DNA from 2 places in the Streptomyces sp. Rer75 genome. Region 2 is predicted to be linked to the other one. Evidence: riboswitches for the same ligand, from Rfam matches in the RefSeq annotation. Region 2 holds a riboswitch; the other holds the start of a gene.
The links. Region 2 has a riboswitch for cobalamin ahead of HYQ63_RS10415 (cobalamin biosynthesis protein). Riboswitches for the same ligand answer to the same signal wherever they lie in the genome.
Positions count from the first base shown of each region.

Region 1 (5,331 bases), 4.0 Mb from region 2:
TGGAGTTAAGTTAACACTGACAATGTTAAGAAGGGCCGGGCGCGATCCTCACATCCGTACGCTCCCGCCACTCCCCCACCAGCCGGGCGTCCGCCGCGCCGTCCACCACCAGATGGTCGAAGTCGGCCAGCGGGCACAGCCGGTGCAGCGCCGTGCGCCGCGTCTTGGACGCGTCCATCAGGAGCGCCGTGCGGGCCGCGGCGGCGAGCATGGCGCGCTTGACCAGCACCACGTCCTGCTCCTGGTGGTACGTGGTCGCCGCGTCCATGGCCGAGGTGCTGACCAGCGCCAGGTCCACCGAGACCGCGGCGATCGCCTCCGCGCACGGCACGCCGAGGAAGGAGTCATGGGTGTGCGAGTACTCCCCGCCGAGCCCGATCAGCCGGATCCGCGGCACCCCGGCGAAGACCTCGATCACCCGCCGGGCGTTGGTCACCACGGTCAGCGGGGCGGACTCCACCAGCAGCCGGGCGAGCGCGAGGACGGTCGTGGAGTCGTCCAGCATCACCGACATCCCGGGCTCGACCAGCTCCGCGGCGGTGGCGGCCACCGCCTCCTTCTCGGCCCGGTGGGCGCCCATCCGGTAGGCGAGGCTGGACTCGAAGACCGACGAGGGCAGGGCCGAGACCCCGCCCCGGAACTTGCGCAGCACCCCGAGCCGGGCCAGCTCGTCCAGGTCCCGGTGCACGGTCATCAGGCTGACGCCGGTGAGGTCGGCCAGCTCCGCCGCGGTGGCGGTGGAGTGCGCGAGGACGTATTCGGTGATGGTCTGCCTGCGGGCGTCCTGGGAGCGGACCGTGGTCATGGGCGGGATCCTCCCGTAGCGCCGTCGGCGGGCATGTTCGCGGTGGGCACGGTGTCGGTGGGGACGTTCAGGGAGCGCAGCGCCGTGCGGTCGCCGTCAACGCCGATCTCGGTCACCGCCGCGTTGTCCAGCCGGGGGAAGACCGTGCGGTAGCGGCCGACGGGGATGCCGAGCAGGGTGCACAGCGCGGTCCGCAGCAGGCTGTTGTGCGCCACGACGAGCACCGTGCGGTCCGGGTGCGCGGCGGCAAGCCGGCGCAGGGCGGCTACGGCGCGGGCCGCGGCCTCGCCGGGGCGCTCCGAGCCGGGGAAGGCGCCGGTCTCGGGGTCGTCGCGGAACGCCCGGACGGCCGCCGGATCCTCCGCCTCCATCTCGGCGAGAGTGCGGCCCTCGCCCCAGCCGAAGTCCATCTCGCGCAGATCCTCGACCACTTCGGGGACCAGGGACAGCGCGGCGGCGGCCGGTTCGGCGGTGTGCCGCGCCCGGCTCAGCGGGGAGCAGGCCACCGCGTCGATCTGACGGCCCCGCGCCCAGTGGGCGAGGGCCCGCGCCTGCCGGTGGCCGCGCTCGGTCAGCGCGATGTCCGAGGTTCCGGCGTACCGGTTCTCCGCGTGCCACACGGTCTCCCCGTGGCGTACGAGCAGCAGTCGGGCGGTCATCCGGGTTCTCCCCTGCGTCAACCATGGCCTGAGCCATTGCCTGATCACGTCTCTGGTGTTAAATCTATCATCGCTCATGTGATGGAGCGCCGAGGTTCCGGAGGGAAGCAGGGCATGCGCATGATCATCGGAGTGGATGTCGGCACTTCCGTCACCAAGGCCGTGGCCTTCGGCCGCGACGGGGTCGCGCGCGCCTCCGCGGCCCGCCCCAGCCGACTGGACCGCCTGCCCGGCGGCCGGGTCGAACAGGACCTGGAGGACGTGCTGCGCACGGTCGCCGAGGTGGTGCGCGAGGTGGCCGCGGCGCTCCCCGGCCCGCCCGCCGCGCTCGCCCTCACCGGCCAGGGCGACGGGCTGTGGCTGCGCGACGAGGCGGGCCGGGCGGTGCGCCCGCCGATCTCCTGGCTGGACGGCCGGGGCGGCGAGACCATCGCCCGCTGGCGCGCCGACGGCACGCTCAAAGCCCTCCACGCGCTCACCGGCTCCGGGCTGTTCCCGGGCTGCCACGCCCCGCTGCTGCACTGGCTGGCCGAGCACGAGCCGGAGGCGCTGGAGCGGGCGGCGGTCGCGGGCTACTGCGTGGACGCGGTGGCCCAGCGGCTGACCGGCGCCATCACCGTGGACGCCTCCGACGCGTCCCTGCCGTTCCTCGACGTCACCACCCGCACCTATGTGCCGGACGCCCTGGAGCGCTGCGGACTGTCCGGCCACGCCCGGCTGCTGCCGGGCCCCGCCGCGCCCGGCACCGTCCTCGCGCTGGACGACGAGGGGGCCCGGCTGACCGGGCTGCCGCCCGGCCTGCCCGTCGTCTCCGGTCCGTACGACCTTCCGGCGTGCGCCATCGGCAGCGGGGTGCGGGACGTGGGCGACGGGCTGCTCATCGTCGGCACCACGCTGGCCTGCCAGGTGCTCACCGACCGCGCGGCGGTGGACGCTTCGGCCGATCCGGCCGGAATGTGGCTGTGCACCCCCGACCCGGAGCGCTGGCTGCGCGCGATGCCCGCGATGGTCGGCACGGCCGCCCTGGAGTGGGTGCTCGATCTCACAGGGACGACCACCGCCGAGCTGGACGCCCTGCTCGACGGGAGTCCGCCGGGGGCGAACGGGGTGACCGCGCTGCCCTTCCTGTCCGGCGCCGGGGAGCGCGCCCCGTTCGTGGAGCCCGCCGCCCAGGGGCGGTTGGACGGTCTCACCCTCGCCACCACCCGCGCCGACACCGTACGGGCCGTGTGCGAGGCCATCGCCTACGCGGCCCGCCACTGCCTGGAGGCGGCCGGGCTCTCGGGACGGCTCGCGCTGTGCGGCGGAGGGGTGCGTTCCGCCTCCTGGACGGAGATTTTCGCGAACGTCATCGGCCGTCCGGTGGTCATTCCGGACGAGCCGGAGGTCGGCGCGCGGGGCGCGGTCGCGGTCGCGTGGCGGTCGCTCGGCGACCCCGTGGACGCGTCCCGGTGGCGCTCCGCGTCCCGTACGGTCGAGCCGCGGAGCGAGCTTCGCGGCGCGTACGAGGACGGCTACGCGGGCTACCGCGACCGCCTCGCCCGTGCCCTGGACGAATGGCGGACGAGCGGTCCGGGAAGCTAGTTTTCCCTGGGATTCCGGCGCGGCCAAGGCCCGACGTGACTAGCACATCTATACGAATCCGCCCAGCTGACGACACAACATCTGGGGGCGCGTGCGCAGCACGACACAAGATGTATGCTCGTCTCCGCTGTCGCCGCAGGGGAATCCGGTGGGAATCCGGAACTGTCCCGCAACGGTGTACGTGTGCGCTTTTGCGTACCCGTGAGTCCGATGACCTGCCGACGGCCGTCTGCATACGTCCGGGCCTCGCGGGTTGGGCCGATGGACGCTGCGTGGTGTGCCGTAGAGCGGAATCGGCATGCCCGTAAGCGGCCATCGCGCACTGCCCTCGTCAGGCCCCCAGCCGAGCGAGGGAGAACACTTCAGTGACCATCGCGCCCGCCGACCCGGTTTCAGAGGCAGCGGAAACTCCGGCAGCGGCCGACGCGCCCGGGACCGCCCTGCTGCGGACCCTCACCGGGCTCACCGCCGATCTGCCCGCCACCGACCCCGGCAAGGTCGCGGCCGCCGCCCTGCGCGGCCGCCATCCCGGTTCGGACGAGGCGGAGTTGCGCTCCCTGGCGACCGAGGCGGCGGCCGGACTCATCGGCGAGGAGCCGGAGTACTCCAAGCTCGCCGCGCGGCTGCTGACCCGCGCGATCGCCGACGAGGCGGCCGGGCAGGGCGCGGACTCCTTCTCCGCGTCCGTCGCCGTGGGCCACCGCGAGGGCCTGATCGCCGACTCCACCGCCGAGTTCGTGACCGCCCACGCCGCCCGGCTGGACGCGCTGGTCGACCAGGCACTGGCCGACGGCGCCGACGACCGCTTCGGCTACTTCGGGCTGCGCACCCTGCACAGTCGCTATCTGCTCCGCCACCCGATCACCCGTCAGGTGATCGAGACCCCGCAGCACTTCCTGCTGCGGGTGGCCTGCGGGCTCGCCGAGGACCTGACCGAGCGGGCGCTGGACGACGTCGCCGAGCTGTACCGGATGACCAGCACGCTGTCGTACCTGCCCAGCTCCCCCACGCTGTTCAACTCCGGCACCCGGCACCCGCAGATGTCCTCCTGCTATCTGCTGGACTCGCCGCTGGACGAGCTGGACTCGATCTACAACCGCTACCACCAGGTGGCGCGCCTCTCGAAGCACGCGGGCGGCATCGGGCTGTCGTACTCCCGCATCCGCGCCCGCGGTTCGCTGATCCGCGGCACCAACGGGCACTCCAACGGCATCGTGCCGTTCCTGCGCACGCTCGACGCCTCGGTGGCGGCCGTCAACCAGGGCGGCCGGCGCAAGGGCGCGGCCTGCGTCTACCTGGAGACCTGGCACGCGGACATCGAGGAGTTCCTGGAGCTGCGGGACAACACGGGCGAAGAGGCCCGCCGCACCCACAACCTCAACATCGCGCACTGGATCCCGGACGAGTTCATGCGCCGGGTCGAGGCGGACGGCGACTGGTCGCTGTTCTCGCCCGTGGACGCGCCCGAACTGGTCGACCTGTGGGGCGAGGAGTTCGACGCCGCGTACCGGAAGGCCGAGGCCGAGGGGCGGGCGCTCAAGCAGGTCCCGGCGCGCCAGCTGTACTCCCGGATGATGCGCACCCTCGCGCAGACCGGCAACGGCTGGATGACGTTCAAGGACGCCGCCAACCGCACCGCCAACCAGACCGCCGAGCCGGGCCGGGTCGTCCACTCCTCCAACCTGTGCACCGAGATCCTGGAGGTCACCGACGACAGCGAGACCGCCGTCTGCAACCTCGGCTCGGTCAACCTGGCCGCGCACCTGGGTGAGGACGGCGAGATGGACTGGGAGCGGCTGGACCGCACCGTCCGCACCGCCGTGACCTTCCTCGACCGCGTGGTGGACATCAACTTCTACCCCACGGAAGAGGCCGGGGCCTCCAACTCCCGCTGGCGTCCTGTGGGGCTCGGCCTGATGGGCCTCCAGGACGTCTTCTTCCGGCTGCGGCTGCCGTTCGACTCGCCCGAGGCGCAGGCGCTCTCCACCCGGATCTCCGAGCGCATCATGCTCGCCGCGTACGAGGCGTCCTGCGACCTCGCCGAGCGCCACGGCCCGCACCCGGCCTGGGCCGAGACCCGCACCGCGCGCGGCGTGCTCCACCCGGACCACTACACCGGCGCGCAGGCCGCCTGGCCCGAGCGCTGGGAGGCGCTGCGCACCCGGATGGCGACGACCGGGATGCGGAACTCGCTGCTGCTGGCGATCGCGCCGACCGCCACCATCGCCTCCATCGCGGGCGTGTACGAGTGCATCGAGCCGCAGGTCTCCAACCTCTTCAAGC
Region 1 covers NZ_CP058693.1:6,493,589-6,498,919, reverse strand. Annotated here, with positions in the region: gene HYQ63_RS28220 (DeoR/GlpR family DNA-binding transcription regulator) at 26-805, opposite strand; gene HYQ63_RS28215 (histidine phosphatase family protein) at 802-1,464, opposite strand; gene HYQ63_RS28210 (FGGY-family carbohydrate kinase) at 1,579-3,048, shown strand; cobalamin riboswitch at 3,146-3,286, shown strand; gene HYQ63_RS28205 (ribonucleoside-diphosphate reductase subunit alpha) at 3,414-5,331, shown strand, end outside.
Region 1: linked by a shared signal. The riboswitch ahead of HYQ63_RS28205 (ribonucleoside-diphosphate reductase subunit alpha) and the one ahead of HYQ63_RS10415 (cobalamin biosynthesis protein) in region 2 are both predicted to bind cobalamin.

Region 2 (5,331 bases):
GCGCCGTCATGGGTGCGGGCGTCGGCCGCAAGGGCGGTGTGGTGCGCTGGTCGACCGCGGGCCGCATGGTCGCCGCGTGGGCGCTGACCCTCCCGGCCGCCGGTCTGGTGGCCGCCGGTGCGGCGCTGCTGGCCGGCCAGGGCAACGGGGGCATCACCGCGGTCGCCGTCCTCGCGGTGCTGGGCTGCGGCGTCATCTGGATGCTGTCGCGCCGCAAGCCGGTGGACGCCAGCAACGTCAACGAGCTGGGTGCGGAGTCCGCCGAGCCGGTCGGTGTCGTCACCGCCGCCGTGCGGTCGGTCGCCCCGCCGCCCGCCGGAAAGACCGCATCCGCTGCCGATGGCACCGATGGCACGGATGCCGCAGACGCCTCGAACGCCTCGGGCTCGACGTCCGCCGAGGACGCCTCGTCCGAATCCGCCCCGACCCCCGCCACCGCGGGAACCGGTTCCACCAGCTGACAGGGAGCACACGCAATGCACATCGACTGGGCGGCCCTCGGCCAGGTCTTCGGCGTCAGCCTCGCGGTGACGGTCGGCGTCGTAGGGGTCTTCACCCTGGGCATCATCGGCACCTCCCGTACGGCTCAGCCGCAGCCCCAGGCCGCCGCGGGCGGCGCTTCCGCGGTTGCGCGCACCGGCGCGTACGCCTGTTTCGCGCTGTGCGCCGCGGTCGTGGCGTACGGCATCTATCTGATCGTGGCCTGAAACCAACGGAGGCCACTCAAGCCGCGGGGCGGTGGGCGCTGTTCGGCGCCCACCGCCCCGCGGTCGTTCCCGCGCGGGCGCCTGTGGATCTCGGCACACTCTGGCATCGCAGGTCAAATGCGAGTTGACGGCCATTCGCGCCCCATGGTGGACTTCCCGAGCCAAACGGCGGCAGGAGAGGAAGCCGGTGAGAATCCGGCGCGGTCCCGCCACTGTCACCGGGGAGCGCTCTCCCCTCACCGCAAGGGGTCACGGCCGTCCGTACGCCAGGAGGGCTGGAAGACCGGGAGAGCCGCGGATCCGGGAGCCAGGAGACTCTCACCGCCGGTCACGTCGAGCCAGGGCGCGGACCCTGAGTGAGGACATACCGCCATGCCCGGCACTGCCACGCCGTCAGCTCCTCCTGTCCGCATGCTCGGCGGCGGTCCTCGCCGCAGAGGCATGACGGCGGTCTGAAGGATGCGTGCCGACCACGCCTCGTACGCGTGCGGCGCCGCACTCGGCTTCCTCGGCGACCTCGCCGCGGGCGATCCGCGCCGCGGCCATCCGGTGGCCGCGTTCGGGCGGGCCGCCGCGGCCGTCGAGCGGCGGCTGTGGCGCGATCACCGCGGTTCCGGGGCCCTGCACACCGCGCTGTGCGCGGGCGGCGCGGCCGCCGGTGCCGCGCTGCTGGCGCGTACCGTACGCGGCTTCGCGGGCCGACGCCGGACGGCCGATGCCGCGCTGACCGCCGCCACCACCTGGGCCGTACTGGGCGGCACCTCGCTGGTGCGGGAGGCCCGGGTCATCGGTGACGCGCTGGCCGCCGGGGACGTCGACGCCGCGCGGGAGCGGCTGCCGCATCTGTGCGGACGCGATCCGCAGGCGCTGGACGCACAGCAGATCGCGCGGGCGGTCGTCGAGTCGGTGGCCGAGAACACCTCGGACGCGGTCGTGGGCGCGCTCGTGTGGGGGGCCGTGGCCGGGGTGCCGGGGCTCGTCGGCTTCCGCGCCGTCAACACCCTGGACGCCATGGTGGGCCACAAGTCGGCCCGCTACAGCCGGTTCGGCTGGGCCGCGGCCCGGCTGGACGACGTCGCGGGCTGGCCCGGCGCCCGGCTCACCGCCGCCCTGGCCGCCCTCGCCGGGCCCGATCCGCGCGGCGCGTGGCGCGCCTGGCGCGACGACGGCGGACGCCACCCGAGCCCCAACGCGGGCCCGGTGGAGGCGGCGTTCGCGGGCGCGCTGGGGGTCCGGCTGGGCGGCACGCTGGCGTACGCGGGCCGGGTCGAGCACCGCCCGGTGCTGAACCCGGGCGGCCGTCCCGTGACGGCGGCCGACATTCCGCGGGCGATCCTCCTCTCGCGGCGGGTGTCGGCGCTCGCTCTGCTCACCACCGTCGTGGCTCGTTCCGGAGCCGGTCGGGGCTCCGGAGCCGATCAGGAAAGGGTGAATCGATGACCCTGGGGGGCGGACTGCTCATCGCGGGAACGACCTCGGACGCCGGGAAGAGCGTCGTCACGGCGGGCATATGCCGCTGGCTGGCGCGCAAAGGGCTCCGGGTCGCCCCGTTCAAGGCGCAGAACATGTCGCTCAACTCCTTCGTCACCCGGGACGGCGCCGAGATCGGGCGGGCCCAGGCGATGCAGGCCGCCGCCGCGCGCGTCGAACCGAGCGCCCTGATGAACCCGGTCCTGCTGAAGCCGGGCAGCGACCGCAGCAGCCAGGTGGTGCTGCTCGGCAAGCCGGTGGGCGAGATGAGCGCGCGCGGGTATTACGGGGGGTCTGGGGGGTCGTCCCCCGAGGAAAGGCTGCACTCGGAGCGGCGGCGCGAAGGGCTGCTGGAGACCGTCACCGAGTGCCTGAGCGAGCTGCGGCGCACGCATGACGCGGTGATCTGCGAGGGCGCGGGCAGCCCGGCCGAGATCAATCTGCGCCGCACCGACATCGTCAACCTCGGTCTTGCCCGGGCCGCGGGGCTGCCGGTCGTCGTGGTCGGGGACATCGACCGCGGCGGCGTCTTCGCGTCCTTCTTCGGCACGACCGCGCTGCTGTCCCGCGAGGACCAGCGGCACATCGCCGCCTATGTGGTGAACAAGTTCCGCGGCGATGTGAGCCTGCTGGAACCCGGGCTGGACATGCTGCGCGACCTCACCGGACGGCCGACCGTCGGTGTGCTGCCGTACGCGCACGGCCTCGGCATCGACGAGGAGGACGGGCTGCGCGTCTCGCTGCGCGGCACGGTGCGCGAGAGCGTCGTCGCACCGCCGCACGGCGCGGACGTGCTGCGGGTCGCGGTGGCCGCCGTACCGCTGATGTCCAACTTCACCGACGTGGACGCGCTGGCCGCCGAGCCGGGCGTGATCGTGCGCTTCGTGGACCGCCCGGAGGAGCTGGCCGACGCCGATCTGGTGGTGCTGCCGGGCACCCGGGGCACCGTGAAGGCGCTGGAGTGGCTGCGCGAGCGCGGTCTCGCCGACGCGATCGCGCGGCGGGCCGCGGAGGGGCGGCCGGTGCTCGGGATCTGCGGCGGCTTCCAGGCGCTGGGCTACGCAATCGAGGACGAGGTCGAGTCGAAGGCCGGGACGGTCGAGGGCCTCGGACTGCTGCCCGTACGGGTCCGCTTCGCGGCCGACAAGACCCTGGCCCGGCCGGTGGGCGAGGCGCTGGGCGAACGGGTGGTGGGCTACGAGATCCACCACGGCGTCGCCGAACTGCTCCACGGGGGCGACGAACCCTTCCTGGACGGCTGCCGGGTGGGCCCGGTGTGGGGCACGCACTGGCACGGCTCGCTGGAGAGCGACGGCTTCCGCCGCGCCTTCCTGCGGCGGGTCGCGGAGGCGGCGGGCCGGGCGTTCGTGCCCGCGCCTGACACCCGCTTCGGGGAGCTGCGCGAGGAGCAGTTGGACCGGCTGGGCGATCTGATCGAGGAGCACGCGGACACGGACGCGCTGCTGAGGCTCATCGAGGGCGGCGTACCGGACGAACTGCCCTTCGTGCCGCCCGGGGCGCCGGGAGGAATGGCTTGAGCACACGACGCGAGCCCACACGCACCGACCGCGCACGCACCGTAGGAGGTACCGAAGCATGACCACCGCTGCCTACCCGTTCACCGCGGTCGTCGGAATGGACGACATGCGGCTCGCCCTGCTCCTCAACGCCGTCTCGCCCGCCGTGGGCGGGGTGCTGGTGCGCGGCGAGAAGGGCACGGCCAAGTCGACGGCCGTGCGCGCGCTGTCCACACTGCTGCCGCCGGTCGACGTCGTCCCCGGCTGCCGCTTCTCGTGCGATCCGGCCGCGCCCGACCCGGGCTGCCCCGACGGGCCGCACGAGACCGCCCCAGGGGACGCGCGCCCCGCGCGGATGGTGGAGCTGCCGGTCGGCGCGTCCGAGGACCGCCTCGTCGGGTCGCTGGACATCGAGCGGGCGCTGTCGGACGGGGTCAAGGCGTTCGAGCCGGGGCTGCTCGCGGACGCGCACCGCGGGGTGCTGTACGTCGACGAGGTCAACCTGCTGCACGACCACCTGATCGACCTGCTGCTCGACGCGGCCGCCATGGGCGCCTCCTATGTGGAGCGCGAGGGCGTCTCCGTACGGCACGCCGCGCGCTTCCTGCTGGTGGGCACCATGAACCCGGAGGAGGGCGAGCTGCGGCCGCAGCTGCTGGACCGCTTCGGGCTCACCGTCGAGGTCACGGCGTCGCGGGACACCGAGGAGCGGGTCGAGGTGGTGCGCCGGAGGCTGGCGTACGACGAGGACCCGGCCGGGTTCGCCGCGCGCTGGGCGCGCGAGGAGGGCGAGCTGCGGGACCGCATAGCGGCGGCGCGCGCCCTGCTGCCCGCCGTCCGGCTGGGCGACCGCGCGCTGCGGCAGATCGCGGCGGTGTGCGCGGCGTTCGAGGTGGACGGGATGCGCGCGGACATCGTGACGGCGCGTACGGCGACGGCGCTGGCCGCCTGGGCGGGCCGGACGGACGTGCGGACCGAGGACGTACGGCAGGCCGCGCTCCTGTCGCTCCCCCACCGGCGGCGGCGGGCGCCGTTCGACGCGCCGGGGCTGGACGAGGACAAGCTGGACGAGGTGCTGCGGCAGTTCGAGGACGAGGAGCCGGAGCCCGAGCCGGAACCCTCTGGTCCGGGCGATGCCCCGGATGACGACCCCGACGACCCCGACGGGCCGGGCGGGGGCGGAGGGTCCGACGGCGGGGACGCCCCCGACGGACCCGGCGGTGGCCGCCCGCAGGACGGCGGGCAGGAGCAGGCGCCGCCGCCCGGCGGGCCCGAGCCGTCCATCCCCGAGCAGCGGTCGCCCGAACCCGAGTCGTCCGCCGACGCCGCGCCCGCGGAGTCCGAGGCGGACGGCGGGGCCGGTGGCGGCGGCGGTGAACGGGCCGCCGTGGGCGCCGCGGAGCCGTTCCGCACCCGGCGGCTGGACGTGCCGGGGCTCGGCGAAGGCGCGGCCGGGCGGCGGTCGCGGGCCCGCACCGCGCACGGCCGCACCGCCGGTGCGCGCCGCCCCCAGGGCACGCTGACCTCGCTGCACCTGGCGGCGACGGTACGGGCCGCCGCCCCCCATCAGCACACCCGCGGGCGGCGCGGCCCGGGGCTGCTGGTGCGCCGGGACGATCTGCGGGAGGCGGTGCGCG
Region 2 covers NZ_CP058693.1:2,526,586-2,531,916, forward strand. Annotated here, with positions in the region: gene HYQ63_RS10405 (inorganic phosphate transporter) at 1-461, shown strand, start outside; gene HYQ63_RS10410 (hypothetical protein) at 477-707, shown strand; cobalamin riboswitch at 884-1,025, shown strand; gene HYQ63_RS10415 (cobalamin biosynthesis protein) at 1,167-2,147, shown strand; gene HYQ63_RS10420 (cobyric acid synthase) at 2,144-3,715, shown strand; gene HYQ63_RS10425 (putative cobaltochelatase) at 3,774-5,331, shown strand, end outside.